3 regions of the Pantoea allii genome follow, and region 3 is predicted to be linked to each of the others. Evidence: riboswitches for the same ligand, from Rfam matches in the RefSeq annotation. Region 3 holds a riboswitch; each other region holds the start of a gene.

Region 1 (10,605 bases), 570 kb from region 3:
GTTTTCACGCAGTTTTTTTTCAATCCACTGCAACTGACGGTGCTGGCGGCAGTAAAGGCCAAATACCGGACGGCGGCGAAAATCTTTTAACTGCAAAGGTTGGATGCGCAGCTGACGCTCGTCCTGCAACAGCGATTCCGCCTGGGCCTGATATTCAACGGGAATAAAGGCCACCGATTCCTGCGCGGGCAGCACGACGCGCTGAGCACCTGAATCGGTGGCCAGCCAGAGCGTAATTTCAGTGCCTTGCGGCGTATCGCGCCAGTGACGGCTGAGCAGAAACCCTGCGCGGGGCTTATTCACGTATTCTCCAGGCAGACAGCGAGTCGGAAGTGTAGGTTAAAAAGTATAACATGGATATTTATACAGTGTCTGCCGGTGCGTTTTGTCAATATTGACCTACAATTCTTGCCTTGACGCTGTGATGTCTGCTCTGGACAATCCAGCCTTCTGCTTTTTCTGAGGATTGATATGGAAGCCTGGGTTGAACACCTGATTACACAGTCGCTGGAGTGGGCGCTGTTTGCCGTGGCGCTGGTGACATTTCTGGAGTCATTAGCGTTCGTGGGGCTGTTACTCCCCGGAACCGTGATGATGGCAAGCCTGGGCGCGCTGGTCGGTAGTGGGCAGATAGGATTGTATCCGGCCTGGGCGGCGGGCTTCGTCGGCTGCCTGTTGGGCGACTGGGTATCTTATGGCATTGGCTGGAAGTTTCAGGGGCCGCTCCATCGCTGGAAATACCTGCAAAAGTACAAAGGGTTACTGGATAAGACCGAACATGCGCTGTATCAGCACAGCATGTTTACCATTCTGGTCGGGCGCTTTGTGGGACCAACCCGACCGTTAATCCCGCTGGTGGCGGGCATGCTGGAACTGCCGGTGCGTAAGTTTCTGCCCCCCAACCTGATCGGCTGCATTTTATGGCCACCGCTCTATTTATTGCCGGGTATTCTGGCAGGCGTCGCGATTGATGTACCGAAAGAAGCCAGGGGCGGTCATTTCATCTGGCTGTTATTGGGCGTTGCTATTCTGGTGTGGCTGGGATGCTGGCTGTGCTGGCGCTGGTGGCGCAGCGGTAAAACCCGCGACTGGGCGACGGCGTATTTGCCGCCGCAACGCCTGCGCTGGCTGGCACCGCTGAGCTTTGTCGTCGCCGTTGCAGCCTTTGTCGGCATCCAGTTTCACCCGATGATGCCGATTTTCCGCCACCTTTTGTGGCAGGTCTTTATTGGCTAACGAAGCGGGATGCCGAGCACATCGGCTTCCCGTATTTCGCCTGATAACAGTCTGTCCGTCGCGCCATCCCAGTAAACCCGTCCGTCCACCACGACAACACTGCGTGGTGCAATCTGCTGCGCATCTTCAAGGCTGTGCGACACCATCAGCAACGTAATCGCGCGGGTTTCGCAGACGGTACGCACCAGATGAAGCATCTCACCGCGCAGGGCCGGGTCAAGCGCCGAAAAAGGTTCATCCAGCAGCAGCAGCGGGCGATCGCGGAGTAAACAGCGCGCCAGCGCAACGCGCTGGCGTTGTCCACCCGAGAGCTGACCCGGCAGGCGCGTCAGCATATCGCTTAACCCCACCTGGTGGGCGATAGCCGCGACCTGCTGACGTTGCACTGAATTAAGCTTCAATCCTGGATGTAAGCCCAGCCCCAGATTTTGTTCAACGTTAAGATGTGGAAACAGGTTGTTTTCCTGAAACAGCATCGACACCGGTCGCTGAGCGGGTACGCTGTGGGTGTGATCGACACCGTCAATCGTCAGGCTGCCCTGGCTAACAGGCAGAAAGCCGGCTATCAGATTTAACAGCGTGCTTTTACCCGCGCCGCTGGGACCGAGAATAGCCAGCCGTTCGCCGCGAATGGCGTTCAGAGAAAAACGCATCGGCAAATGCTGATACAGGTAAGTCAGATTATTCAGTGTCAGCATGGCGACCCGGTAATTTTTCCATCAGAGTGAACAGAGACAGGCAGAGTAACAGCAGTATCAGCGCAGTCACGGCCCCATCTGCGCCGCGATAGGAACCTATCTGCTGATAAAGGTAGAACGGCAGCGTGCGGAAATCCGCGTTGCCAAACAGCGCGACAATGCCGAAGTCACCAATTGACAGGATGCAGGCAAATGCCAGCGCCTGCGTCAGTGGACGCTTTAGCGCTCGCCGTTCAATCAGCCACAGACGGTTCCAGCCGCTGATGCCCAGTGCGCCGCACAGGCGGGTGTAACGTTCAGCGATATCTCGCATGGGGTTTTCCAGCACTTTCAGCGCGTAGGGAATGGCGATTAACGCATTGGCAAAAATGATCACGCCATCCGGGGCGTCGGGCAAACCGACCGTCGCGTTCAGCAGCAGGAAAAAGCCGGTTGCCAGCACAATACCGGGCATCGCCAGAATCAACATACCGCTGCTGTCCATGGCTTGTGCGGCGACATTACGCTGCCGCAGGCGCAGCTCCCGGCTGCTCCACAGCAACATCGTGGTCAGCGCCACACATAACAGCCCGGCACCGAGCGCGATCCGCAACGAGGTCAGGGTGGCTTGCCACAGCGCCGGTTGCTGTAACGCGCCCTGAATCCCGCCCTCCAGACCATTCACAATCACCGCCAGCAGCGGAGGCAGCAGCAGCAGCAGCGCGAAAACAATCATCACGGCGTCACTGACGCGTGACAGCGTGGAGTCCTGAGGATCGCGCCAGCCCTGCAGCTGTGGACTGCCAGCCGGAATGGCTTTACTGAAGCGTTGGCTGAGGATCACCAGCATCAGGCAACAGCAGAGCTGAATAAGCGCCAGCAACGCAGCCCGGCCAGGATCGTAGTCATAACTTAACGCCTGGAAGATGGCCAGTTCGACAGTGGTTGCCTGGGGGCCACCGCCCAACGAGAGTACGGTGGCAAAACTGGCAAAGCAGAGCATGAAGATCAGTGCGCCCGTGGGCAGCAGCTGGCGGCGCAGCCAGGGCCACTCAAGCAGCCGGAACTGATGCCAGCCACGTATGTTCAACTGGGCAGCCAGCTGCCGCTGTTCGGCAGGAATGCTTTCCAGTGACTGAAGCATCAGGCGCGTAGCCAACGGCAGATTAAAAAATACGTGCGCCAGTAAAATGCCCTGCAGCCCGTAAGGTGAGAAGTGATAGTCCACACCAAGCCATGCGCAAAGCTGTGCCAGCCAGCCCACCCGACCATAAACGGTGAGCAGGCCAAACACCGCGACCAGGACGGGCAGTACCAGGGTCATAGCGCACAGGCGCAGCAACCACTGGCGGCCAGGAAAGCGGCGTCGATAAAGGGCTCGGGATAGCGGAATGGCCGGAAGCAGAGAGAGCAGGGCAGAGAGCAGGGCCTGACCCAATGAAAAGACCATCACATGGTGCAGATAATCATCCTGCAGTACCTTCAGCCAGTCGGTCGCCGGTGCCGCCATCCACAATGACGCAAATGCCAACAGCGCCACGCTGCAAAGCAGTAGCGTGGCGAGGGAACCCGGAATCAGCCAGCACGGAATTAACGGCTGACGGCGCGTTGCCATTGGCTAACCCATTGCGAACGGTGGCTGGCGACCTCTTCGGGCGAGAACTGTAATGCGGTTTTTGGCACGCTGAGTGAGGCAAAGCCAGCAGGCAGGTCGGTTTTGATCACGGGATACATCCAGTTGCCGGTCGGAATGGTGTTCTGGAAAGCTGGCGTCACCATAAATTGCATAAACTGCTGTGCCAGTTTTGGCTGTTTACTGTTGGCCAGTCTGGCCGCCACTTCTACCTGCAGATAATGGCCTTCGGCAAACGGCGCAGCGGCATAGTTATCTTTTTTCTCTTCGATGATGTGGTAAGCCGGCGATGTGGTATAGCTCAGCACCAGATCGCTTTCGCCTTTCAGGAACAGACCATAGGCTTCACTCCAGCCCTTGGTAACCGTGACGGTTTTTTTCGCCAGCTTTTGCCAGGCTTCAGGGGCCTTATCGCCATAGACTTTTTGCATCCAGAGTAACAAGCCAAGGCCCGGCGTGCTGGTGCGCGGATCTTCATAAATCACGCGCCACTTCTCCGGGCTTTCCACCAGTTCTTTCAGGCTTGTAGGGGGGTTCTTCAGGGTGTTTTTGTTGTAGACGAACGCAAAGTAACCGTAATCGAAGGGCACAAAAGTGGTGTCTTTCCAGCCGTCCGGCAACTGCAGTTTGCTGGTATCCACGTCGCTTTTGGCGAAAAGGCCGGTTTGTGCCGCCGCCTGCACGAGATTGTTGTCCAGGCCTAATACCACATCGGCCTTGCTGTTTTTGCCTTCCATGCGCACGCGGTTCAGCAGAGATACCCCGTCTTCCAGGGCAACAAATTTCAGTTCGCAATCGCACTGGGCTTCAAACGCTTTTTTTACGGCCGGGCCGGGGCCCCAGTCAGCGGAAAAGGAGTCGTAGGTGTAAACCGTCAGGACAGGTTTGGCGGCGAATACCGGGGTAGAAAGTAACAGCAGCACGGGCAGGACGTTTTTTAACACTTTGCGCTCCTAATGGCGGCAGGGTTGAGTCGCAAAGGATCTGAGCAAAGTAGCCTCTCAAATCCCTACGTCGGTATTAACCGATTCAGGTTCGACGGGTATTTCTCAGCGCTCTGACACTGTGGAAAGAGGCACCCCGTTGAGAACGTGACATTCTAGTCATTTAACGGTCAGGGGGGAAGGCTCACAGCGTGGGCGGGGCAAACCAGGCGGATTTAAAATCAAACCAGCCCAGCGTATTCATTCGGACGCCGCGCATGCTTCGCTGGCCCTCCAGCAGTAGCCAGTGGTGAAACAACGGATGGAGCCAGTTATTCTCAACCAGGTGTTTACCCCATTCGGCAAGGGGAAGCGTTTTTTCCCGCCAGCGCGCGGCATCCTGCTGCCAGTTAACCGGCAGGCAGTGCTGCATCAACGGCGTTTCGTATAACAACGCAAACAGTGAATACTCAAGTGGCAGAGTAAAATTGACGCTGCCCAGCCAGATATCGCTTTCACCCTCGCCCTGATGCCAGCTCTCGTAACTGACCTCTCGGGTTTCCAAAGCAACGCCATGTTCTGCCAGCAGTGGACGTAGGGCATCCGTAATGCTGACATGCTCAATATGCTGATTATACCAGGTCAGCGTCAGCGTCGTGAGACCGGCAGGTTTTTCCACCGGGGTCAGATCGCGGCGATGGTGCCAGCGGGGCAGCAGGCCGTAAGCCGGGAACCAGTAGCGCTGATAACCCATGCCCGCCTTATTGAGGAGTGCAATCGGATTAAGCAGGTAGCTTACCCAGCGCCGGATGTCCCGATCGGCGGCTTTTTCTGAACGCTGATCGAACAGTAAATAGTAGCAACCCTCTTCAAGGCGGCTCTCTTCCTGTTTCTCATCGGCATTTTCGCCCTGCAGACGAACGCCGGCATACACCAGCTCGTCGCTGATCTCGGGCAGGACCCAAACCGACACGTCATCGATCAACGCGCGATAGCCAAAATAATCATCAAACGCTTCGATCTTCAGCTGGCTTTGCTGATTGCGTATCACCCGATAGGGGCCGGTTCCCACAGGCTGGCGGGCAAAATCGCGGATTTCAGGCCATTCACGCGGCAGAATCATGGCGCTGACGCTGCCCAGTAGCCAGGGCAGCCAGCTGTCGGGCTGGTCTAAATAAATATCCAGCGTCCAGGGGGCAGGAGAATCGATCCGGTGGATATGGGAAAACAGAGGATGCTGGCGCTGACGTTCAAGACTGGCGATAACGTCGGCCATCTCCAGTTCCCGGCCATGGTGAAAACGGATGGCCGGCCGTATATAGAAGCGCCAGTGACGATCCGAGGTCTGCTGCCAGTGATGGGCGATATCGGCTTCGATTTCCCCCTTTTCCTCATTTATACGGGTCAGGCCGCTAAAGATCTGGCGGGCAATATGGGTTTCGGAACGGCGCAGTGGCGATCCGGGCAACAGATTGAGCAGAGGACGGTAGTAAAGGACGCGCAAAATATGTTTGCCCTGGCGAAAACTGCGCCCCAGGTGCGCGCTAATCATCTGCCTGACCTGGTTTTTATCCCCCACCAGTTGGACTAACTGATCGATACGATCCTGCTCCAGCAGGTCTTCGGCTCGCTGCTGCTGCAGTGCCAGCCCGGTATAGCAGAAGGTGAGCAGGGAGCGTTTTCCCCGTCCGGCTTCGGCCTGCCAGGTCAGCCAGCCAGCCTCCTGCATTCTGTTTAGCAGGTTTCGCATATGGCGACGCGAACAGTGCAGCAAATCAGCCAGCTCGCCCAGGGTTGTTTCCTGCGATTGCCCCTGGCAACTTTGCCACAGACGAATGAACTGCTGCTTCAGACGTGATGAAGACATAAAAGAGGAACTCCCTGAGAAACGTGCTCTGTTTTTCTTACCTCATTTTAGAGGCAAGCTTTCCTGTAATGGAAGAGCGGGAGGCATTCAGTCATGAATGGCGCTCTGACATGGACTGGCAGCGATGTCTGTCCCTTCTGAGTCGTGTGTTACCATTTCGCCAGCAGCGTTTATTCTGCTGGCTTTTTTCGCTTAGGGTAACGGTTCTTTGCCGGAGACGGGCGTCAGCACCTTATTCATATTGATGCCCGTCACCTGAAAACCGGCGGTGTCGTAAAGCTGACGTGCAGAGGGGTTATCTGCCGCGACGCGCAGCCTGATTTGCGTGAAACCCTGCTCAATGAGCCGCTTTTCTAGCGCCGCCATGGACGCCCGGCCGAGGCCTTGTCTGCGGAAGGCCGGGAACAGGTAAAAGTCATTGATAAAGACGGATCTAAACGCCAGGTCCGGTTTGTACCACAGGTAACCGACAGGTTGTGCGTTATCCTTACTGGTGTCAGTGATAGACAAAATAACGTGCCCGGTCGTTTTTTCGCCGTCAGGGAAGCTGGACAGGATAGTCTGACGAGCCTGTCGCAGCGCATCCTCTTGTGAAATGCGGTCATTGCTGACTATCTCTGCGGCATAGTCAGCAATGAAATAATCTGTAAACGCAGCGAATTCGTCAGCGGTTAGCGGCCTGAAAGTAATCATGTCTCGTTCTCGTCGTGAAGGTGGCAGTCATAAAACAGTGTACTGGCGATGAAACGCGAGGCAATTTTGTTGATGATTACCTACTAAAAACCTTATCCGGGCAGCCTGAGCCGCGCCACCAGGTACGAAAGGTTTCGCAGGCAGAAGGCCATAAGAAAGCGGCAACACGCGCGGTATAACCTGACATGCAGTAGGCTATGAGCATCATCCGTTTGTTATTTTACGTTGAGTATAATCAGGCAAAATGAAGGGCTGACGCCCATCAGTCATGCAACCTGTTTATCACTTTCATCCTGTAAGGGACCTGGCATGAAATCGTTGTTCTCGCTCTTCAAGCGCTTTAATCCTGTCTTTTTTGCCTTTATGGTAACCGCATTTATCCTCGGTATTGCCGGTGCTTTGCAGGCACCCACGCTAAGCCTGTTTTTATCACGGGAAGTGCAGGTGCCGCCGCTGTGGGTAGGACTGTTTTTTACCATCAATGCCATTGCAGGCATTGTGGTGAGCATGATGATCGCAAAGCGCTCCGACAGCGTCGGCGATCGACGTAATATCATCTTACTGTGCTGCATCCTTGCCCTGGCAAACGCCATACTGTTCGCGTTTACCCGCCATTATCTGACGCTGATAACCTTAGGTGTGCTGCTCTCATCGCTGGCGAATGTCGCCATGCCACAGCTCTTTGCGCTGGCGCGAGAATATGCCGACAGTGCTTCGCGCGAAGTGGTGATGTTCAGCTCCATTATGCGTGCGCAGGTGTCGCTGGCATGGGTGATTGGGCCACCTTTGTCGTTTGCGCTGGCGCTGAATTTTGGTTTCGTGACGCTGTTCAGCGTGGCGGCCGGGCTGTTTTTTATCTGTTTTCTGCTAGTCTGGTTCACGGTGCCCTCGGTGCCGCGCACCGCTTCCCTGATGCAGTCGGGCGGTATTCCTCTGAGCGGCTGGCGTATTCGTGACGTGCGCGTCCTGTTTGCTGCATCGACCCTGATGTGGACCTGCAACACCATGTACATCATCGACATGCCGCTGTGGATCAGCAATGATTTGGGCTTGCCCGAAAACCTTGCCGGTCTTTTAATGGGCACGGCCGCCGGGCTGGAAATCCCGGTCATGATCCTGGCGGGCTTCTATGCCAAACGCTGGGGCAAACGCAATATGATGGTGGCAGCGGTTGCCTCAGCCGTGGTGTTTTACAGCGGACTGATTCTGTTTCACAGCCATCTGGCATTGCTGATCCTGCAGGTGTTTAACGCCCTGTTTATCGGCGTAGTCGCGGGCATTGGGATGTTGTGGTTTCAGGATCTGATGCCCGGACGGGCTGGGGCGGCCACAACCCTGTTTACCAACAGCATTTCGACCGGCATTATCCTGGCGGGGTTATTTCAGGGCATGCTGGTTGAACATTTTGGTCACGGCAGCGTGTACTGGGTAATTGCCGCGATTGCTGTGCTGACGCTGGTGATGATACGCAAAGTTAAAGACGTTTAATACGCGCGTTCCCCCGGAATAACAGTGCCGGGGGAACGGTACTTTAAAGAACAATCCGCTTAATATCGCCTATGATAAAGGTATAGGCGACTAAGCCAATAACCGCCGTGATGCCGATATACACTAACGCATAAAAAAAGCTGCTCGTCATTGAAATAATAATGCCAATAATCAGGGGTGCCAAAATCGAGGCCATATTGGCGCAAAAATTAAATATACCGCCAGTGAGACCTGCCATTGAAGCAGGAGCAATATCCGCGATAATTGTCCAGCCCAATCCGACCATGCCTTGACCAAAAAAGGCAATGGACATAATAATGATCACGGCGCTATCTGAACTCATCCAGTTAGCAGCAATGATCATGCCGGAAATAATTAAGCCGCTAATGACTGGGAGTTTTCGGCTCAGATTAATAGAGCCCGTTTTACTTAATAATTTATCAGACAGCCAACCGCCAAAGAAAACGCCTACTGCGGCAGCCATAAACGGCCACACTGAGAAAAAACCCACCTGAAGCCATTCAAGTTGCCGTTCTTTCGCTAAATAGGTGGGGAACCATGTCAGGAAAAAGACCAGTGTCGTATTTCCAGCGAATTGTCCGAGGCTGGCACCGATGATTTGCCGACAGCATATTAAACGTTTAGCATCGGGCCAGTTAAAAGGCGTGTTTTTGATTTTTTCGATAGGTTCATTGTTGAGAATATATTCAATTTCTTCCTTGTTGGCTTTTTTTGATACTTCAGGTTCATGATAAAAACGCCACCAAATAAACGTGAAAATAATACCGGCCCCGCCGGTGATCAAAAAAAGGCTGCGCCAGCTATGATGCTCCAGAATGATATAGAGTAAGGGCGAAAATGCCGCCAGGCCAATATATTCCCCGACAGAATAGGTTGCGGTGGCGCGAGCACGTTCATGACGAGGAAACCATTTTGCTACTACGCGGCTATTGACCGGAAAACACGGAGCTTCGCTTAGCCCCAGTCCCAGCCTCAGTAAGATCAATGATTTGAGTCCAAAAGTAAAGGTTTGCAGTAGGGTGAAAATCGACCAAAACATAATAGAAAGCGCATAGGTCAGTTTGTTACCAAAGCGATCTAAAAACATCCCACCGGGGATTTGTGCCAACGTATACGTCCAGGCGAAAGCAGAAAAGGCAACGCCCATCATAGCAGGATCGATGTCAAGTTCACTGGTGATTTTTGGCGCAACGATGCCCAGGATTGTGCGATCAAGATAGTTAATCATTGTACCAATGGATATTAATAGCAGAATAACCATTCTGACTTTCGTGGGTTTCTTTTTCTGCATGTACCTGCCAGTCTGTTCCTCTTGGTATGACTTTTTCATGGTGTATTCCTGAAGTTTAAACTATTTTTTGATGTTTTTTTTACATTAAAAAATAGTCTGACATTGCTAATCTTTTTTGCTTGTTTATAGCATTTTTTTAGTGCCATTAATTTTGACCTGAGTACATAATTAGTTCTTTTGACGATGATAAAGTAGGGATAGATGATTTACTTTTTATTTAAAGGCAAATGCCATGAACCTGAAGCAACTTTATTATTTTAAACGCCTGTCAGAAACTGAGCATTACACAGAAGCAGCATCCAGCCTTTTTATCACCCAGCCATCGTTGAGTCATGCTATCGCAGAGTTAGAAAAGGAGTTAGGCGTATCACTCTTTTCCCGTCAGGGCAGAAATGTGAGGATTAGCGAAAGTGGTAAATGCTTTTTACCCTATGTTGAGACGGCACTTTCAGCATTGGAAAATGGCAAGGAGGTGCTAAAAAATAATCAATTTCTGTGCCGGGAAAATATCCGGATTGCGTTTATCTATACTATGGGGGAATATGTTGTTCCGCAAATTATCAACAAGTATTCCCAACACTTGTGTCATAACGATGTGACATTCTCTTTTAAACAGGGAACGTCAGTTGTGTTGTTGCAGTCACTAAAAGCGGATAGGGTTGATATGGTCATTTGTTCTCGCATTGGCGACGATCCTGATATTGAATTTATCCCGGTGATTGAACAAGAATTAGTGGTGGTGGCGGCGAAAGATCATCCGTTAGCGCGTTTATACG
Region 2 (10,605 bases), on a different replicon from region 3:
TGCGCGATTTATCACCGACTCCGCGACCTTCGCATACCTGTGTGATGTCTATGTCCTTGAAGAATACCAGGGTAGCGGTCTCGGCGGATGGCTGATTGAATGCTGTCAGTCCCATCCTGTCATTAACACATTGCGCCGACTCTTGCTGTTTACTTCAACCGCCCCCTGGTTGTACCAGAAATTCGGTTATCAGCCAGTGAACAGACCCGATTATGCCTGGACTATAACCCGACCCGACATTTATCAAACCAACCGCAAAGACCAGAATTAATCATCCCGCTTTTTCGTCTGTGTTATCGGTCTGCAATGATTGCCAGCCGCTGACAGCCGCGCGCTTCCAGAGCCAGAGCAGCCTGGGCGGCACGAATGCCACTGGCACAGACCAGAACAATGCGTTTGTCCGCGGGCGGCTGCCAGCGGGCAATATGCTGGGGCAATATCCGCGTCACATCGGGAATGACGCTAACAGGCGCTTCGTCGGTCCCGCGTAAATCAACCACACAGTCGTTTGGGGTCAACAGGGCCGAATCGATAAACGGAATTCCGGCTTTTTCAGGTTCGGGCGCATTGTCGAATCGGAACTGACGCAGTTGCCAGGACACAAAATCACAATTAATCATGCAACCCAATGGTGAAGGCGACAAGTTCAACAGGATACTGAGTGCCATCTGCGCCTGTAAAGCACCTAAGGTGGCAACTGCCGGACCCAAAACGCCTGCAGTGTTGCAGTTGCCTGAGGCTTTGGGTAAGTGTGGAAACAGTGCGCGATAGCTTGGCGCACCGCCGCAAAATCCGCCAGCATAGCCCTGTCGCCCCAGCACCGAGGCGCAAACCAGCGGAACACCTCGGGCAAAGCAAATATCGGAAAGCAGGTAAGTCACCGCGAAGTTATCCGCTGCATCGACCACCAGATCGATATCCGTCATTGCCGCCTCAACAATGCTGGCGCGCAACGCCACAGGATATACTTCAACAACCGTATCCGGGTTACGCTGTGCCAGCGCGCGTTGCGCGCAAAAAACCTTCGGCTCGCCAATGTCGGCCGTGGTAAACAGCGTCTGACGATGCAGATTATGCAGCGCCACAACATCATCGTCATAAAGCCGGATATAACCGATGCCAGCGCCAGCCAGCAGTGGCAGCAGCATGGAAGCCAGCCCACCTGCACCGACCACTAAGACACGCGCAGCTGACAGGGCCTGCTGCCCTTGCTCCCCGACGTCTGGCAGCATTGTCTGTCGTTGATAACGCGACATCACCGCTCCTTAGCTGAACTGGGCCAGCCCGAAAATGGGCGTGGACGCCGCCGCCATGTCGCGGCGTTCCATCATCCCTGCCTGACGTGCCTGATGTCCCGCGTCGATGGCACCAGCAAAGGCACCAGCCATACGCACCGGATCGCTGGATTTCGCGACGGCGGTATTCAGTAACACAGCGTCGAAACCTAATTCCATCGCCTGGGCCGCCTGACTCGGCGCACCGATCCCGGCGTCAATAATCAGCGGAACGTCTTTAAACCAGGCACGCATCGTGCGTAAGCCCTCAATATTGCGTAATCCCTGCCCGGAACCGATGGGCGCGCCCCATGGCATCAGCACTTCACAGCCGGCATCCAGCAGTTTCTCGCCAACAATCAGGTCTTCTGTGGTGTAGGGAAAAACATGAAAACCCTCGGCACACAAAATACGCGCCGCTTCAACCAGGGCAAAAGGATCGGGCTGCAAGGTGTCGGCATGACCAATCACTTCAAGTTTGATCCACGACGTGGCGAACAACTCCCGCGCCATATGTGCAGTGGTAACGGCTTCTTTAACCGTATGACAGCCTGCCGTGTTCGGTAATACGCGTTTATTCAGCGTTTTCAGAAGGTCGCGAAATGCGCCGCCCTGGCTTCCTTCACGACGTAAACTGACTGTAATAATGTCTGCGCCCGATGCGCTGACGGCCTGTTGCAAAATATCTGGCGAGGGATAACCCGCCGTGCCCAGTAAAAAACGTGACTGCCCGCTATAGTCGTAAAACATCGTTAACCTCCCTGCATCGGTGATAACACTTCCAGACGACAACCGGCCTCAAGCGGTTGGGAGGAATAGCGTTCCCGGGGAATAAAGGTGCCGTTAAGCGCGCTGGCGACACAGTCCGCATCAATATCCTGTTCCGCCAACAATTCAGCCAGCGTCCGGGCCTGAGTCTCAATAGCAAGGCCGTTCAGTTCTATTTTCATCGCATTCCCTCTGACGTAAGTTGTTGCATAAGCTTCTCGGCCATCATCGGGGCCAATAAGAAGCCGTGACGATACATACCGTTGATGGAAAAAATGCCGTTTTCATAACGAACATCGGGCAGATTATGAGAGTAAGCCGGACGCAAACCCGTACCGCTTTCAATGATGCGTGCTTCGGCAAGGGCAGGATGGATGCTGTAAGCAGCGCTCAACAGTTCCATCATTGCGCGCGCGCTGATCGGGCTGTCATCCTGGCTTTCGACCATGGTCGCGCCGAGCATAAAATGCCCTTGCGCTCGAGGTACCAGATAACAGGGAAAGCGCGGGTGCAGAAGGCGAACCGGCCGGGAGAACGTTATCTCATTCGTCTGCAGGATGACCATTTCACCGCGTACGGCGCGGAGTGCCGGCAGGGATTCCTGGGCATGGATACCACGGCAATCAATAACGTTCCCACTGGGTTTACCGCTGTGAAAATTCACGCCAGCATTGATTAAGCGCGTTTGTAACTGTTGCATTGCCAGACGGGGATCAAGATGGGCTTCTGCAGCGAAAAATAGTCCACGCGCAAAACGGTTTTCCAGCGCGGGTTCGATCTCTGCAGGCATCACCCACTGATGTTCAGACGTCATGTTCGCAAAACGGGTTAATTCAGCACGATCGCGCGGCGGCGCAATCACCAGCGTGCCCTTTTGTTCAACGCCGCTGATGCGGGCCGACCACCATGCAGCGGCATGCTGGCCCCAGTCCACCACCTGCTGCGGCGCACTTTCCGCTTCGCACCAGGGGGCCAGCATGCCGCCAGCCCAGTGGGAAGCCGCCCGGCAATCGGGTAACGTGATGATTTCGACATTTTCGCCGCGCTCCGCCAGTAACGTAGCAATGCACAGCCCGGACACACCACTGCCCAGCACCGACCAGCGGCTCATTGCCAGCCAACCTGACAGCGTAAAATCAGAAACAGGATTTTCACATTGGCCTCTCTTTTAAATCAGAGACCCGTGATACGAGAAGGGAAAAAGCATGAGCACAGTAAAAGCAGGCTCTGCGGCAAGTATCTGCACTGGGCGAAGATACCCGTCTTCCTACGCCAGTATCAACTGGGTCAGGTTCTAAGGGTCGCTAAGCCGCGCATTGCGCTATTAGCCTCTCAGTCTCTTTGGCGAGACTCCCCTGACGGGTTCTAGTTGTATTTTAAGCTGCGTCTTACGTCAAGGCTGACGTAACAATTTGTCATCAGCGTCTAAGGCACATTCAGATAACGCAGCAAGGCGGTCATACAGGCCGCGCCCAAAATAATCACGATAAGCGGGGCTTTACGCCAGGCAAGAAAAAGGGCAAACGACACACCCAACAACCTTGCCATCCCGGCAAAATGCTGGCCTTCAAACAGGGTGGTGGTGGCCGCTACGGCCAGTAACAGCACGGTTGCCGCATCAGATAGCATATGCTGCGTCCGTTCACTGACAGGCAACCTGTTACCCAGTTTGACGCCGGCATAGCGAATGGCATAGGTCCCGGCGGCCAGCAGTGCAATTCCTGCAATAATTATCGGGTGATTCATTTACGCGATCTCCACGTCAGCAGCCCTAACAGGGAAAACAGAACCGGCATACCTGCGGGAACAAATGGCGTGACCACCAGCGACACCAGCGCACCTGTCGTCGCAGGGATAGAGGTGCGGGGTTTACGTAGCGCCGGGAAAATCAGGGCGATAAGAATGGCGGGGAAAACGGCATCCAGACCGATAGCGGAAATACTCGGGATAAACTGACCAATCGCAGCCCCAAGCATCACGCTAAATGGCCAGATCAATCCAATACCGATGCCACAAAGCCAAAAGGCACTGCGGCGCTGGGCCAGTGTTGGCTGAGAGATGCCAAATACCACACTTTCATCGTTCATGATGTGACAGCCGAGCAGGCCTCGCCAGCCCTGAACCACCAAATCTTTAACAGCAATACCGAAGGGGAGATGGCGTGCGTTAACCAGCAGGCCCGCCGCTGCCGCAGTCAACGGGCTGCCACCGCCTGCCACGATGCAAATAAATAAGAATTCTGATGCACCAGCCAGTACGAGAGTCGATAACGCCAGTGGCACCCAAAACGGAAAGCCATCCGCAGTAGCAAGAGAACCATAAGACAGGCCTACAATCCCATCTGCGATACAGACCAGAAAAATCGCTTTAATCACGCCCTTATCGAGCGTCGTTTTTTTTGCCGGCATCAAAATCAAATCCCATATCGAACGTTTTATCCATTATAATGAACATCCAACATGTATTACAAGATGAACGATACGTTCGTTTTAATGAACAGGATGAATGATGAGTACGCCCATTAACATCATTGCCAATAGCTTAGTGAGAGAACGTCAGCGTACTGGCCTGACGCTCGCTGAGGTGGCACGTCGCGCAGGTATTGCAAAATCGACCCTGTCTCAGCTTGAAGCCGGTAATGGCAATCCCGGCATTGAAACATTGTGGTCACTGTGTGTGGCGTTGAATATTCCTTTTGCCCGCCTGATGGAGCCGGAAGCGAATCGCCTGCAGGTTATTCGCCGCGGCGAAGGTCCAGCGGTGGCCGCCGAGCAGGCTGACTATAAAGCGGTGCTGTTGGCAACCTGCCCACCAGGCGCTCGACGGGATATCTATTTGTTGCACATCCAGCCCGGTAGTGAACGCTGCTCACAGCCGCATTCGCCCAATACCATTGAACATTTAATTTTAACCCAAGGGCGTGCGCTGGTGGGTCCGGTCGATTCACCGGTTGAACTGGCGGTGGGCGATTACATCAGTTATCCGGGCGACAGTGAGCATATTTTCCGCGCGCTTGAGCCCGACACGCTGGCGGTGTTGGTCATGGAGCACGTGTGAAGGCAGGCTTCCCTGCCTTCGTTTACCCATGCGCTGTCATGACTGCGGAACCCTGTCTGAGGGAAGCCAGTGAGATGACTCGATGCGCGCTCTTCTCCAGTAAGGCGAGGTCATGGCTGACCAGCAAAATGGCACAACGCTGCTTTGTTGCCAGCCCGGTAAGTAGCGCCAGCGTCTGCTGCTGAACAAGCGGGTCCAGACGCGACGTCGGCTCATCGGCAAATAAAAAGACAGGGTCCAGTAGCATGACCCGCAGCAGGGAAAAACGCTGAAGCTCGCCACCTGACAAACCAGAAGCCGGGCGGCTCAGCAAATCATGCGCTAATGCCAGTTGCACCATCAGTTCATCACGTCGCTGAACCGTGGCGTGGTGCAGACGCAGCACATCATCGATAACCTGTGCCATCGACACGTCAGGTGGAAAAATGGCTGAGGGATCCTGATACAGTTTTTGGTAACGTAACTTACTGATATTGCCGGGCCGTATGACTCTGCCTGCATCCGGTTTTATCAGACCACACAGCGTATCTCCCAGGCTACTTTTACCACAGCCGCTTTCGCCGTAAAGCCCTACGATTTCACCGGCCCGAAAGGTTAAAGCCGCATCGTGAAACAGCCTTTTTCCTGAACGTTTCAGCGAAAGGCCTTCTGACTGTAACACGACGGTTTCATCACAGGGCACCCGCAAGCCTGTCGCCCAGGCCTGCGGTTCCGCCGCCAGCAACTGTTGCGTGTAACGCTCTTGTGGCCTGCTCAGCACCCGCCTGGCACTGCCCTGCTCAATGACCTGGCCTTTATGCATCACCATGACATCGCCAGCCAGCTGCCTGGCCAGTGCAATGTCGTGCGTGATCGTCAATAAGGTTTCGCCCCGAGCAACCGCCGTGTTCAACAGGCGACCTATTTCATCCCGTCGTGCGACGTCCAGCCCTTTAGTGGGTTCGTCTGCAATCAACATCGTGGCCCCACCAGCACGAGCCGCCGCAAAACAAACGCGCTGGGCCATTCCGCCTGAAAGCTGCCAGGGAAAACGCGCTGAGGCCTGCGTAAGACCCAGATGATCGAGCGCTTCTGCAGTGGACTGCTGGGCGTCATGACGCGGTAAACCCCGTACGTAACGGTAACCTTCTTCAACCTGAGCATTAACGCGCATCGTCGGATCGAGCGCGAGCCAGGGTTCCTGCGGCAGTGATGCAATGCGGTGTCCCCACAGCGCCCGAAGATGAAGCAAATCGGTTTGGAGATCATAGTGTTGCCCGTCGATCTCAACGATGCCTTTTGCGTACAGCCCCTGAGGTAATGCGCCCATGATGGCCTGGGCGAATAAGCTTTTCCCCGATCCGGTTTCCCCGACCAGCGTCATGGGCCTGCCTGGTTGAATGACCATGCTCACAGGCTCGACGATGCAGTGTTCGGCGTAAACGGCGACCTGTTTTATCACCATGCCAGTCATATACGCTCCTTGTTCACCAATAAATTCAGGCCGATCAATACGATAAAAAGCGCCATTACAGGCTGCAGTAAAAGCCAGGGGGCTTCCCAGGCATAGGGAAAGAGTTCTGTCATCATCAGTCCCAGCTCTGGCGTTGGCGGTCGTACGCCCACGCTGATGAATCCCAATGCGGACACCGCCATAATGGCATTGCTAAACGCATACACCGTTAATGTCAGCAGCAAAGGCGCCATTGCTGGCCACAAGTGTCTGCGCAACAGATAGACCATCGAGAAACCAAGCAGTAAAGAGGACTGGACTGCCGGAGACGTAACGACGGGCCGCAAGGCGGCTCGCGTCACACGGAAAAACTCCACCCACAGTACCAGTGAAATACCGAGCCACAACATGCCTGGCGAGTCTGGCGCGATAGCGGCTAACAGCAACACCAGCAACAGACCGGGAAGCGCCAGGCACATATCCGCTAACGCATTGCATATCCGGTCAACCCAGCCACCGTGCCAGGCACTGATGATCCCCGCCAGGGTGCCCATCGTCAGTGCCGTAATGACGCACATCGCCGCCAGCCCCAGCGACAGACGAAGCGCCGCGCTTAAACGGGCCAGCATTGAACGACCAAGGTGGTCATAACCCAGCCAGGCCTCTCCAGTGGGAAGCTGTAACATCTGCAGCAGGTCCTGTTGCACGGGGTCCCCGGAACTCAACAGTGGCACCAGCCAGGCGAACGCGAGCAACAACAGGAGGAGAGTCAGACCCGTTTTTTGACGGTAGGTCATGCGCGTTTCCCCCTTGGGTCCAGTACGTAACACAAGCCATCGACAAGCATATTTAAAGTGACAAATGTCAGCCCCAGTACCAGCGCACAGGCCTGAATTACGGGCACGTCCCGGGCAAAAATCGCATGCACCAGTGCATGGCCAATACCCGGCCAGGCGAACAGCGTTTCGACCACCACTACACCTTCCACCAACCAGACAAACTGCATGCCGAGCCAGGTCACGACCGGCACGCTGAGGTTGCGTAGACCGTGCCGCCAGAACAGACGCGAGCCAGACAGTCCTTTCTGTGCCCCCCAGCGATACCAGGTTGCGGTGACGGCCTGATGCGTTGCCTCACGTACCACACGTGCGCCCACGGCACTCAGTGACAACGCCAGGGTCATTGAGGGCAGGATGAAATGTCGCCACTCTCCCTGCCCTGCACTGGGCAGCCAGCCCAGGCGCAGCGCAAACAACACGACAAGCAGCAGGCCCAACGCAAAATGTGGAATCGATTTGAGTATGGCTGCCAGCCAGTTAATGAGCCGGTCCAAAAAGCCGCCTGGATGGCAGCCCGCCCAGAGACCAATCGGTATAGCCAGCAACAACGTCAGCAACAGGGAGAAGCCGGCAAGCGCAAGCGTTTGTTTTAATTGCCAGGCCAGTTCGTTGCTTACCGGCTCACCCGATACCAGTGAATGACCAAAATTGAAGCGCAGCAGATCCCACAGCCATTGCCACAGTGCATTTCCCTGAGCAGTGATATCCGCCAGTTGCTGTTGTACTTTGGCGACGGCGGCCAGATCGACCCGATCATAACCATAACGCCCCGATGCAATGCGCCAGGCCATATCACCTGGTAACGCCTGCACCAGAACGAAGGTTAAAATGCCGACGGCGAGAACGACAAAAGCGGCCTGGCACAGGCGCCAGCTGAGTTGTTTAAGCATCACTTCACCCATCTCATATCACGCAGACCGAAATGGCGTTCAAAGGGATCAAGCGTGACCGAGGTAAGATTGACATTGACCGCTGCCGACTGCTGATACCAGGCGATGGGGATCACAGGCAAATCACGCTGTAAAGCCGAAGTAATGACCTCTCTGGCCTTTTGCCTCATCGCAACATCATAACGGCGTGATAGCGTACTGAGCGCCTCACCAAAGGCCTTGTCATGCCAGTTCATCGCGCCCCAGTCACCGCCCTGGGTGCCGTAATCCTGAAGCAGCGTACCGGTGGGATCGGGTGTTAAGGCAAAATTACGGGCGAACAGCGCCATCTGCAGGCTCCCGTCATGATGACGGGCAGGGATTTCACTGGAGTTGGTTGAATTGATGACGACATCAATTCCAGTCTGACGCAGTTGCTGTTGGATCACTATGGCGATTAACGGCAGTTCCGGGCGATCCGGATAGGTTAACAGCGTGAGCGTAAACCGCTGCCCGTCGCGCACCAGAATCCCATCCTGGCCGGGCTTCCAGCCTGATTGTGTGAGTAATGCTGTTGCGCGCTGTGGTGAGAAATCCAGGGCCGGTAATGCGGGATTGTGCCATTCCGCCATTGAAGGCGGAAACATCTGTGTTGCCGCACCGGGATAGCGCAATATCGCATTGGCCAGTGCGCGACGATTAATCGCCAGGCTTAACGCCTCTCGCGTGGTTTGCTCTTTGAGAAAAGGATGAGCCAGGTTCAGTTTGAGCATGACCGTCCGCGGAACGGAAACGGTAAGAAGTTGCAGGGATTTTTTTTGTGACAGGCGTTGGCGACTGGCTGCATCAAGGTTAAAAACATAATCGGCGTCTCCGCTTTCGGCTAACAGTGCGCGGGTTTCTGCACGTCCTGCGGATAAAAATTCAGCGTTAACAATGGCGGGTTTATTCCCCCAGTATCCCTCAAATCTTTTTACGCTCAGCGTCTGAGGCGGTTGGAAACGGACTAACTGGAAAGGACCGCTACCAATGATGCGCGTGACGGCGTTTGCGTTATCCCATGATGCCAGCGCCAGAATTTGTGAACGGCTTTCCGCCAGTACCGCCAGGAGCGGCGTAAAGGGTTCACTGAGCGTAATGGTGACCTGTCTGTCTTCGCCGACGATCGATGTTATTGGGGCTTTATCCAGTAAACCCGGCTTACTGCGGGCGATATTCAGTGATTTTACGACACTTTCAGCGGTGACCAGAGATCCATCGTGAAAGTGCGCGTTCGCCCGCAGCCTGAAACGCCATTGCAGACCGTCAGGAGAAGCCTCCCAGCTCTCTGCCAGCGCAGGAACAGGCGCACCTTTGATATCTGTCTCCACGAGTGTTTCAACGACATCCATGCGAAGTAAAATATCACCGGAAAGCGCAGGATCGGTCCCTTTAATTTCGAAAGGGGCCGCAATTCGAACCGGTCTGGTCTCGTCAGCATAAGCACTCAATGAAGCCACTATCAGGCCCGCAATCGCGCTGTAAAACAGGCTTTTAAGTTGTGTCATGATATTTCTGTTTACCACATAATATTTCCCAGAATGCATAATGTTATAACATATCATTTAAAATCAAAACCCATTAAAGCGCAGGGGGATTAGAAACGAGTCAGCTCCGCTTCTCGCTGCCAGTATGTGTTTCAATCATCCTGACAAACAGTGTTGAAAATTACCTTCATTTTGTTATGTTATAACATTATATATAAAACTGATTTGAAGGATAACGCATGGCACACCATTCCCTCCCCGACTTCCAGGACTCTCGTTTACCGGTTTCTGTGCTGTCGGGTTTTCTCGGCGCAGGTAAAACCACGCTTCTTAACCACATTCTTAACAATCGTGAGGGGCGACGTATTGCTGTCATCGTTAATGACATGTCTGAAGTCAATATTGATGCGGCGTTAGTGCGCAACGGCGGTGCTGAGCTGTCGCGTACCGATGAAAAGCTTGTAGAGATGAGTAATGGCTGCATATGCTGCACACTTCGTGAAGATCTGCTGCTGGAGGTCAAACGGCTGGCGCAGGAAGGTCGTTTTGATCATCTGGTCATTGAATCAACCGGCATATCTGAACCGCTTCCTGTGGCAGAAACCTTCACCTTCGCCGATGAGGACGGTGAAAGTTTATCCAGTATTGCCCGACTGGATACGATGATTACTGTCGTAGATGGTTATAACTTCCTTCGTGATTATCGTTCCGTCGACTCACTGCAGGCGCGCGGTGAATCCCTGGGCGAAGAGGATGAACGGTCTGTCGTAGATTTACTGGTTGATCAAATCGAATTTTGCGATGTACTGGTCGTCAATAAAACAGACCTGATCAGCGAGG
Region 3 (10,605 bases):
TGCTGCACAGATTCGTCAGCTGGCCGGTATGCGTGGTCTGATGGCTAAGCCAGATGGCTCAATCATCGAGACGCCAATTACCGCGAACTTCCGCGAAGGTCTGAACGTACTCCAGTACTTCATCTCGACGCACGGTGCACGTAAAGGTCTGGCGGATACCGCACTCAAAACGGCTAACTCCGGTTATCTGACGCGTCGTCTGGTTGACGTTGCGCAGGATCTGGTTGTCACCGAAGACGACTGTGGTACGCACGAAGGCATCATGATGACGCCAGTCATCGAAGGTGGCGACGTGAAAGAGCCACTGCGTGAGCGTGTTCTGGGTCGTGTGACAGCAGAAGACGTCCTGAAGCCGGGTACTGCTGACATTCTGGTTCCACGTAACACGCTGCTTGATGAGCACTGGTGTGACGTGTTGGAACTGAACTCAGTAGACAGCGTGAAGGTACGTTCGGTTGTAGGTTGTGAAACCGATTTTGGTGTGTGTGCTCATTGCTATGGTCGCGACCTGGCACGTGGTCACATCATCAACAAAGGTGAAGCAATCGGTGTTATCGCGGCACAGTCTATCGGTGAGCCGGGTACACAGCTGACGATGCGTACGTTCCACATCGGTGGTGCGGCATCACGTGCGGCTGCTGAATCCAGCATTCAGGTGAAGAACAAAGGTACGATCAAGCTGACCAATGCCAAGTCGGTAACCAACTCGGCAGGTAAGCTGGTTATCACCTCGCGTAACGTTGAACTGAAAATGATCGACGAATTTGGCCGTACGAAAGAGAGCTATAAAGTTCCTTACGGTGCTGCCATGGCGAAAGGTGATGGTGAGCAGGTTGCAGCGGGCGAAACCGTTGCAAACTGGGACCCGCATACCATGCCGGTTATCACTGAAGTGGGCGGTTTCATTCGCTTCACGGATATGATCGACGGTCAGACCATTACCCGTCAGACTGACGACCTTACCGGTCTGTCATCGCTGGTGGTGCTGGATTCTGCCGAGCGTACCGCGGGTGGTAAAGACCTGCGTCCAGCCCTGAAAATCGTTGATGCTAACGGCAACGATGTCCTGATCCCTGGTACCGATATGCCAGCTCAGTACTTCCTGCCAGGTAAAGCGATTGTACAGTTAGAAGATGGCGTGAAGATTAGCTCGGGTGATACCCTGGCGCGTGTTCCGCAGGAATCTGGCGGTACCAAGGATATTACCGGTGGTCTGCCACGCGTTGCTGACCTGTTCGAAGCGCGTCGTCCGAAAGAGCCAGCTATTCTGGCGGAGATCAGCGGCATCATCTCCTTCGGTAAAGAGACGAAAGGCAAGCGTCGTCTGGTCATTACTCCGCTGGATGGTAGCGATCCGTACGAAGAGATGATTCCGAAATGGCGTCAGCTGAACGTGTTCGAAGGTGAACGTGTTGAGCGCGGTGACGTAGTTTCCGATGGCCCAGAGTCACCACATGACATCCTGCGCTTGCGTGGCGTGCATGCGGTTACCCGTTACATCACTAACGAAGTGCAGGAAGTTTACCGTCTGCAAGGCGTTAAGATTAACGATAAGCACATCGAAGTTATCGTTCGTCAGATGCTGCGTAAAGCGACCATCATGAGCGCGGGCAGTACCGAGTTCCTGGAAGGTGAGCAGGCTGAATTCTCTCGTATCAAGATCTCTAACCGTGAACTTGAAGCGAACGGAAAAGTTGGCGCAACCTTCATGCGTGATCTGCTGGGTATTACCAAAGCGTCACTGGCAACCGAATCGTTCATCTCTGCTGCATCGTTCCAGGAAACCACGCGTGTCCTGACCGAAGCGGCAGTGGCAGGCAAGCGCGACGAACTGCGCGGTCTGAAAGAGAACGTTATCGTGGGACGTCTGATCCCAGCCGGTACGGGTTATGCTTACCATCAGGATCGTATGCGCCGCAAAGCGGCAGGCGAAGTACCGGTAGCACCGCAGGTTACTGCGGATGAAGCCTCTGCAAGCCTGGCTGAATTGCTGAACGCTGGTCTGGGCGGTAAAAACGACGAGTAATCGTCAAACCCCCGATAAAAAACCCTGCTCAGGCAGGGTTTTTTTTATCTTAAATATCATCAGCGGATATCGTTTCGGTCTAGCCCAATGTCTTTTAATTGACAGTCACTGAGCCGGGATAAAATAGCCCGGGTTTCACGCTGACATTGCCAGCGTCTGATGCTGCCCCAGACGAGGCGTAAGAAACGAAACGGTCTTATCGTAAATGGCCTGGCCGCGCGGTTTTCTTCATATCCCATGATCCTGCCCTCAGTTGTTTATCTGAGAAACATTTTCACGCAGAGCGTATTTTCAATACAGATGCACGATAAGCAAATATTTAACATACAGATTGCGCTGCAGGCGAACTGAATGGTAGAAATAATCCCTATCTGTACTGCTTTACGGGGCGGTCAATTTTCACAGGGCATACAATGACGCGATATCAACATTTGGCCATGCTGCTGGAAAAGCGCATTGAGCAGGGGCTGTATCGGAGCGGCGAACGTTTACCTTCAGTGCGGAGTCTGAGTGCTGAGCACGGCGTCAGTATCAGCACGGTGCAGCAGGCGTATTATTTGCTGGAGCAGAAACAGTTAATCGTTCCACAGTCGCGTTCAGGCTACTTTGTTGCGCCCCATAAGGCGATGCCGCCCATCCCGGCACTGACCCGACCGGTGCAACGACCCGTAGAAATAACCCAGTGGGATGCGGTATTTGAACTCCTAAACAGCCGGCTGGAAGACGATATATTGCAGTTGGGCAGCGGCATGCCGGATTTAACACAATCCACCCTGAAACCCCTCTGGAAAGCCTTTAGCCGACAGGCTCAGAAGCAGGAAAGTCACCTGCTGAATTACGATAATCTGTATGGTGTAGCCTGCCTACGGGAGCAGATCGCCCGACTGATGATTGACAGCGGTTGCCAGCTTACCCTTGAAGACATTGTAATAACAACCGGCTGCCATGAAGCACTGTCCGTGTCCGTTCGTGCTGTCTGCCAGCCGGGCGATATCATCGCCGTGGAATCTCCATCCTTTCACGGCATTATGCAGACGCTGCGTGGTTTTGGCATTCGCGCCATTGAGATCCCCACGGATTCGGTGACGGGCATCAGTCTTGAGGCGCTGGAGCTGGCGTTTGATCAGTGGCCAATTAAAGCTGTCGTAGTGGTGCCAAACTGTAATAACCCGCTTGGCTTTATTATGCCCGAGAAGCGCAAGCGCGCCTTGCTGGCCTTAGCGCAACGTTTTGACGCCGCGATTATTGAAGACGATGTGTATGGTGAACTGGCCTGGGAGTACCCGCGACCGTCATCCATTAAATCTTTGGATGAAGATGGGCGCGTGTTGCTGTGCAGTTCATTTTCCAAAACGCTGGCACCGGGTTTACGCGTCGGTTGGGTTGCGCCGGGACGCTACCGCGATCGGGTACTGCATATGAAATATATCGGCACCGGCTCCACCGCGACCCAGCCGCAGCATGCGGTAGCAGAGTTTATTCGTCAGGGGCACTACCAGACCCATTTACGGCGGATGCGTCAGGTTTATCAGCACAACTACGAAACCTTTATTTGCTGGGTCAGGCACTATTTTCCTTGTGGGATCTGCGTTACGCGGCCTCAGGGCGGTTTTCTGATGTGGATTGAACTGCCAGAAGCCTTTGATGCGGTGCAGCTTAATAACACGCTGCGCCAGTCGGGTATTCAGATTGCCGTCGGCTCGCTGTTTTCCGCCTCGGGCAAATATCGTAACTGCCTGCGTCTGAATTACGCGCTGCCCGCCAGTGATAACATCGAACGGGCACTGGCGATAACCGGCAAGGCCGTGGAGCAGGCAATCATAGCCTGCACCCATGATAAATTGATGGAGTCAGTCCCTTATCTCTCTGAACCTGAAGTTGAGAAGCAGGGCCAGAAAGAGGAGGAGGCTGGCCCTGGTCCGGCAATCCCTGCTGGACGCCTGTGACTTTAAAGGGCATTAAAAAACCGCGCCAGCAGCAAGATGAATTGCCGTGCGCGGCTTTCCAGTTTTTATCTACCGATTGCACTGACTACGCGTATTTTTGCGCGATAACGCCAGTTAATGCGCGGTTTCAGGCTCGGCAAGCTGCAGCAGAATACGCGTGGCTTCCTGCCAGTCTTCTGCCTGGGTAATCGCGCTCACCACCGCAATGCTGCCGACGCCGGTGGCTAAGACCTCAGGTGCACGGGCAATGCTGATGCCACCGATCGCGACAGTAGAGATGCCCGCCAGCCGACCCAAATGGCGTTTAAGTTCAGCCAGCCCTTGCGGAGAAGAAGGCATCGCTTTCGTCTGCGTGGGGAAGATGTGCCCCAGTGCAATGTAAGAAGGGCGCAGCGCCAGCGCCCGATCCAGCTCCGCATCGTCATGGGTTGACAGCCCCAGTCGCAAGCCAGCATGCAAAATCTGCTGAAGATTCGCGACGTCTAAATCCTCCTGGCCCAGATGAACGCCATAAGCCTGATGTTTAATCGCCAACTGCCAGTAATCATTGATAAACAGACGTGCCTGATAGCGCTTACCTGCGGCGATAGCCCGAATAATAAAGGGTTCAACCACCTCATCGGGCTGATCCTTGATCCGAAGCTGAAGGGTTCGCACACCGGCGTCTAACAGACGTTCAATCCATTCAACGCTGTCGACAACCGGATACAGCCCTAAGCGTGGTGCGGTGGCGGGAAAGGCGTCCATTTATTCCTCCTTAAGGGCGGTTGCGGGATGATAGATCTCACCGCCGCGCTCACGGAAATTATCTGACATCTTTGCCATCCCCACTTCAATCGCCTGGGCTTCCGCTTCCTGCTTCGCGGCATAGTCGCGTACTTCCTGGGTAATTTTCATTGAGCAAAATTTGGGGCCACACATGGAACAGAAGTGCGCAACCTTGCCTGATTCCTGCGGCAGGGTTTCGTCGTGATAAGCGCGTGCCGTATGGGGGTCCAGCGCAAGATTAAACTGATCTTCCCAGCGAAACTCAAAACGCGCTTTCGACATGGCGTTGTCGCGGATCTGCGCCCCCGGATGGCCTTTTGCCAGATCGGCGGCGTGCGCGGCGATCTTGTAGGTAATCAAACCCTGTTTCACATCGTCTTTATTCGGCAGACCCAGGTGCTCTTTCGGCGTGACATAGCAGAGCATGGCGCAACCGAACCAGCCAATCATTGCCGCACCAATGCCAGAGGTAAAATGATCGTAACCCGGAGCAATATCGGTGGTCAGTGGACCCAGGGTGTAAAACGGCGCTTCATGGCAGTGTTCCAGCTGTTCAGTCATGTTGCGACGGATCATTTGCATGGGAATATGACCGGGGCCTTCAATCATGACCTGTACATCGTATTCCCAGGCGATTTTTGTCAGCTCACCTAAGGTGTGCAGTTCTGCAAACTGCGCGTCGTCATTAGCATCCTGAATTGATCCCGGACGCAGTCCGTCCCCCAGCGACAGCGAAATATCATAAGCAGCACAAATTTCACAGATGTCGCGGAAGTGCTCATAGAGAAAGCTCTCTTTGTGATGCGACAGGCACCACTTCGCCATAATGGACCCACCACGAGAGACGATGCCGGTCAGGCGTTTCGCGGTCATGGGGACATAGCGCAACAGCACGCCAGCATGGATAGTAAAATAATCCACGCCCTGTTCAGCCTGTTCCAGCAAGGTATCGCGGAAGATGTCCCAGTTCAGGTCTTCTGCTACACCGTTAACTTTCTCAAGCGCCTGATAGATCGGGACTGTACCGATCGGCACCGGGCTGTTACGCAAAATCCATTCGCGGGTTTCATGGATGTAGCGCCCTGTAGAGAGATCCATAACGGTATCCGCGCCCCAACGGGTTGACCACACCAGTTTTTCCACCTCTTCCTCAATGGAGGAGGTCACGGCGGAGTTGCCAATATTCGCATTTACCTTCACCAGAAAGTTACGCCCAATGATCATGGGTTCGGATTCAGGATGATTGATATTCGCCGGGATGATGGCGCGTCCGGCTGCCACTTCCTGACGCACAAACTCAGGTGTAATATTTTCCGGCAAATGCGCGCCAAAGCTGTGCCCCGGATGCTGTTGTAACAGCACCTCACCGCGGATGCGTTCCCGGCCCATATTTTCCCGCAGCGCGATAAATTCCATCTCCGGCGTGATAATGCCCTGGCGTGCATAGTGCAACTGGGTCACGCAGCGTCCGACTTTAGCGCGACGCGGCGTTGGCAGGTGTTCAAAACGGAGATGATCCAGCCCGTCATCGGCCAGCCGCTGCTGCGTGTAGGCTGAGCTGATTTGCATCAGATTCTCGCTGTCATTACGTTCTTCAATCCAGCGCGCGCGCAGTTTATCCAGCCCGCGATGAACATCGATGTGTGCAGCCGGATCGCCATAGGCGCCCGCCGTATCATAAATCGGTACGGGCTCATTCTCCTCATAAACAGGCGCGTCTTTACTGCCGCTGATCAGGGTAGGGCTGAGTTGAATTTCCCGCATCGGGACACGAATATCGTCGCGACTGCCGGTGAGCCAGATACGTTTTGAGTTGGGGAAGGCGCTGCCGCCCTGAAGAGAATCAATAAATTCCTGTGCCTGAGCACGTTGTTCGCGACGGGTCGTTTTAGCAGTAGACATAGCAATATTCCAGTAAGTGGGAAGGTTGCTTGTCCGGAGTTCGGAAGGAGTAACGGCACTGCTGGCACCATCCGGTGGCGTACCGTATAAATTTACTCTTGTTCCCTTCGCAGGTTCTAACCTGATCAGGTTCCGCGGATCCCGAATTAACGGTCTCAGCCCAGAGGGCACTCCGACAAGATGTGGTTTTAACGCTTTACGCGACGACGCCTGCGCTGCCTTACCTGTAAAGAACCGATAACGAGAGCAGGACGTGTAGGTAACGTTTCAACCGTAAAACACCGACTACATTAGGCATTACGTTTAAAGCCCACTCAGCATAAGGGGGCTTTTTACTAATCACAAGTCTTTTACAATCGATGAGGTTTTAGGCAGGGCGGGCAATTTCGCTGTCGTTAGCCACGGGCGGGGTAAGGTGGTTATCCCATGCCATCTGAATTAACTTGTCCTCAAGGGTAAAGCGTCCTTCAAGGGCTTCACCCACCTCTGAGAGGGCATTCTGAAAGGTGACATAGTTATCGTCATCAATCGCCTGCTGAAGATGCCCGTCATACAATTGCATCAGTTTTTCGGTGTTGGCTTCCAGCGAGGGATAAATCTGCGTGGCGGCCAGCAACGGGCTGGTGCCGTCCATTTCACCGATCAGGCGTTGGTAAAGACTAAAGTGGCCTGATGACAGGTAATCGACCAGATTATGGCAAAAGTTATCAAGCGCCTGTTCATCCAGACGAGTCAGTGCCTCTTTCTTTGGCTTAATACCGACCAAATGATAATAAGAAACCAATAGCTGGCGGCGAGCGGCCAGCCATGAATCTACCAGTTCATTACTGCCACCTACGCGTTTGGTCAGAACGTCTAACTGGTTGAGCATAGTTAACTCCGTATGAGTTATGCACCTTCATATTTCAGATTAGCGATGCGTCAATTGCGCTTGTTCTCCACGAGCCAGTCGGGGATAAATAAGCGTGCTGTCGTCTTGCAACCAGAATTATTTGGGTATAGTTGTTCATCTACACACTTAACATCGGGACTTCAGCGTGCGGGTTGACGCTAAGGATGACGAAATAAATGCAATGCGAAATTTCAAGCGTAGACGCTGGATGGTGGATTGTCAGCAGTGAACAGAAAATTTGGTTACCGCAAGGGGATCTCCCCCACGGTAATGCGCAACAGTTTGGCCTGACAGGCCATCAGGGACGCGTTATCGGCGAATGGCAGAGTGAGAAAGTCTGGCTGGTTTGCGAAGCACGTTCAGAGGATATGCTGTCGCTGCGGCAGTTGCTTAACGAAGATCCGGCGCTATTTCAGCTGGCGGGGCGCGGTGTACAACTGGCCGAGTTTTATCGCTCTCATCGCTGGTGTGGCTACTGTGGTCATGAGATGCACCCCAGCAAGCGTGAGTTTGCCTGTCTGTGCAGTCACTGTCGTGAACGTTACTATCCACAAATTGCGCCCTGCATTATCGTTGCGATTCGCCGGGGGGACGAGATCCTGCTGGCTAATCATGCGCGCCATCGTAATAACATTTACACTGTGCTGGCCGGGTTTGTTGAGGTCGGTGAAACCATTGAACAGGCTGTCGCGCGTGAGGTGATGGAAGAAAGCAATGTGCGTGTCAGGAATGTTCGCTATGTTACATCGCAACCCTGGCCCTTTCCGCAATCCCTGATGATGGCCTTTATGGCGGAATATGATGGCGGTGAGTTACAGCATGACGGTAAAGAGCTGCTGGATGCCGGATGGTTCCGCTTTGATGCGCTGCCGTTACTTCCTCCGCCCGGTACCGTTGCCCGCCGATTAATTGAAGATACCGTGGCCCTCTGCCGCGCTGAGGCGTGAGAGTGCTACACTACTCGCTTGATACCGAGAGAGTCCTGACATGAGTGAACTGAAGAACGACCGTTATTTGCGCGCCCTGTTACGCCAGCCTGTAGATGTCACCCCAGTATGGATGATGCGGCAAGCCGGGCGTTATTTGCCGGAATATAAAGCGACGCGCGCCCAGGCGGGTGATTTTATGTCGCTATGCAAGAATGCCGAACTGGCCTGCGAAGTCACCCTCCAACCCCTGCGTCGCTTCAAGCTGGATGCGGCAATCCTCTTCAGTGATATTCTCACCATTCCTGATGCCATGGGGTTAGGGCTGTACTTCGAAACGGGTGAAGGCCCGTGTTTCTCTAATCCAGTAACGTGCCGTGCCGATGTCGATCGCCTGCCCGTGCCCGATCCTGAACAGGAACTGGGTTACGTGATGAACGCGGTGCGCACCATCCGTAAAAACCTCAATGGCGAGGTGCCTTTAATTGGCTTCTCAGGTAGCCCGTGGACACTGGCGACCTACATGGTTGAAGGGGGAAGTAGCAAAGCCTTCACCAAAATTAAAAAAATGATGTACGCCGAGCCGTCCACGCTGCACGCCATGCTGGATAAGCTGGCTGACAGCGTCATTCTCTATCTCAATGCCCAGATTCGCGCCGGTGCGCAGTCGGTGATGGTATTTGACACCTGGGGCGGCGTGTTAACCGGGAACGACTATCGTGAGTTCTCGCTTTACTACATGCATAAAATTGTCGACAGCGTGCTACATGAAAACGAAGGTCGTCGCGTGCCGATCACCTTGTTTACCAAAAATGGCGGGCAGTGGCTGGAAGCGATTGCCGAGACGGGCTGTGACGCACTTGGTCTTGACTGGACGATCGATATCAGCGAGGCCCGTCGTCGCGTTGGCCACAAAGTCGCTTTGCAGGGCAACATGGACCCATCCATGCTCTACGCACCGCCCGCGCGAATTGAGCAGGAAGTCGCTACGATCCTGGACGGGTTCGGCAAGGGCGAAGGCCACGTCTTCAATCTTGGGCACGGCATCCATCAGGATGTGCCGCCAGAGCACGCAGGTGTATTTGTTGAGGCGGTGCACCGGCTCTCTCGCCCGTATCATCAGGAGTCTTAATGGATATCGCTGCACTCCGCGCGGAGCAATTACAGCGTGCCGCAGAGGTCGTGCGGCAGGATGATTTTGACGTACTGCCGCCACGCTTTATCGGTGGCGCAGACGTCGGTTTTGAGCAGGAAGGTGCAGTCACGCGTGCTGCGCTGGTCATTCTTGAATACCCGTCCCTGAAGCTGGTGGAGCATCGCATCGCGCGCATTGACACCACCATGCCTTACATTCCCGGTTTCCTTTCTTTCCGTGAGTATCCGGCTCTGTTGGCGGCATGGAACATGCTGGAGCAGAAGCCCGACCTGTTATTTGTCGATGGTCATGGTATTTCACATCCGCGCCGGCTCGGTGTGGCTTCGCATTTTGGGTTGATGGTCGATGTCCCCACTATCGGCGTCGCGAAAAAACGTCTGTGCGGGCGCTTTGAGCCGTTGGATGAAACCCCCGGCAGTCGCCAGCCGTTAGTGGACAAAGGTGAGCAAATTGGCTGGGTATGGCGCAGCAAGGCGCGCTGTAATCCGCTGTTTGTGGCCACCGGGCACCGCGTCAGTCTGGACAGCGCCCTGCAGTGGGTCGAAAAGTGTACACAGGGATACCGTTTACCGGAACCTACCCGCTGGGCGGATGCTGTGGCATCCCAACGCCCCGCATTTCTGCGCTGGCAAAGCGCGCTTTAACACTGTTTGTATGGCGCTTTTGCGTTACACTGCCGCCAGCGAAATGAATAAGAGCTCTGTGTATGTTACAAAACCCTGTGCATCTGCGTCTGACCAAGCTGGAAAGCTGGCAACATCTGACGTTTATGGCTTGCCTGTGCGAGCGCATGTATCCCAACTACGTGGCTTTTTGCCAGCAAACCGAGTTTGCCGATCCTGCCCTTTACCGCCGTATCCTGGACCTGATTTGGGAAACGCTGACGGTAAAAGACGCAAAGATCAATTTTGACAGCCAACTGGAAAAGCTTGAAGCAGCGATTCCCGATGGTGATGCGTTTGAGGTATACGGTGTGTATCCGGCAATTG

The links. A riboswitch is a leader RNA that binds a small molecule or an ion and turns the genes downstream of it on or off. The one in region 3 is predicted to bind thiamine pyrophosphate.
Region 1: linked by a shared signal. The riboswitch ahead of thiB (thiamine ABC transporter substrate binding subunit) and the one ahead of thiC (phosphomethylpyrimidine synthase ThiC) in region 3 are both predicted to bind thiamine pyrophosphate.
Region 2: linked by a shared signal. The riboswitch ahead of QNH99_RS22520 (FAD-dependent oxidoreductase) and the one ahead of thiC (phosphomethylpyrimidine synthase ThiC) in region 3 are both predicted to bind thiamine pyrophosphate.

What each region holds. Positions count from the first base shown of each region.
Region 1 covers NZ_CP125958.1:3,834,462-3,845,066, reverse strand. Annotated here, with positions in the region: gene polB (DNA polymerase II) at 1-303, opposite strand, end outside; gene QNH99_RS18180 (DedA family protein) at 472-1,236, shown strand; gene thiQ (thiamine ABC transporter ATP-binding protein ThiQ) at 1,233-1,934, opposite strand; gene thiP (thiamine/thiamine pyrophosphate ABC transporter permease ThiP) at 1,918-3,528, opposite strand; gene thiB (thiamine ABC transporter substrate binding subunit) at 3,504-4,490, opposite strand; TPP riboswitch at 4,535-4,639, opposite strand; gene sgrR (HTH-type transcriptional regulator SgrR) at 4,675-6,336, opposite strand; gene QNH99_RS18155 (GNAT family N-acetyltransferase) at 6,529-7,029, opposite strand; gene QNH99_RS18150 (MFS transporter) at 7,339-8,517, shown strand; gene QNH99_RS18145 (MFS transporter) at 8,561-9,868, opposite strand; gene QNH99_RS18140 (LysR family transcriptional regulator) at 10,062-10,605, shown strand, end outside.
Region 2 covers NZ_CP125959.1:244,047-254,651, forward strand. Annotated here, with positions in the region: gene QNH99_RS22500 (GNAT family N-acetyltransferase) at 1-271, shown strand, start outside; gene QNH99_RS22505 (HesA/MoeB/ThiF family protein) at 294-1,256, opposite strand; gene QNH99_RS22510 (thiazole synthase) at 1,266-2,024, opposite strand; gene thiS (sulfur carrier protein ThiS) at 2,027-2,224, opposite strand; gene QNH99_RS22520 (FAD-dependent oxidoreductase) at 2,221-3,153, opposite strand; TPP riboswitch at 3,290-3,409, opposite strand; gene QNH99_RS22525 (AzlD domain-containing protein) at 3,468-3,788, opposite strand; gene QNH99_RS22530 (AzlC family ABC transporter permease) at 3,785-4,450, opposite strand; gene QNH99_RS22535 (helix-turn-helix domain-containing protein) at 4,551-5,099, shown strand; gene QNH99_RS22540 (ABC transporter ATP-binding protein) at 5,122-6,552, opposite strand; gene QNH99_RS22545 (ABC transporter permease) at 6,549-7,328, opposite strand; gene QNH99_RS22550 (ABC transporter permease) at 7,325-8,260, opposite strand; gene QNH99_RS22555 (ABC transporter substrate-binding protein) at 8,260-9,786, opposite strand; gene zigA (zinc metallochaperone GTPase ZigA) at 10,005-10,605, shown strand, end outside.
Region 3 covers NZ_CP125958.1:4,399,501-4,410,105, reverse strand. Annotated here, with positions in the region: gene rpoC (DNA-directed RNA polymerase subunit beta') at 1-2,026, shown strand, start outside; gene QNH99_RS20625 (DUF1127 domain-containing protein) at 2,086-2,265, opposite strand; gene QNH99_RS20620 (PLP-dependent aminotransferase family protein) at 2,440-3,972, shown strand; gene thiE (thiamine phosphate synthase) at 4,087-4,719, opposite strand; gene thiC (phosphomethylpyrimidine synthase ThiC) at 4,720-6,642, opposite strand; TPP riboswitch at 6,728-6,827, opposite strand; gene QNH99_RS20605 (Rsd/AlgQ family anti-sigma factor) at 7,010-7,513, opposite strand; gene nudC (NAD(+) diphosphatase) at 7,711-8,481, shown strand; gene hemE (uroporphyrinogen decarboxylase) at 8,522-9,592, shown strand; gene nfi (deoxyribonuclease V) at 9,592-10,260, shown strand; gene QNH99_RS20585 (YjaG family protein) at 10,323-10,605, shown strand, end outside.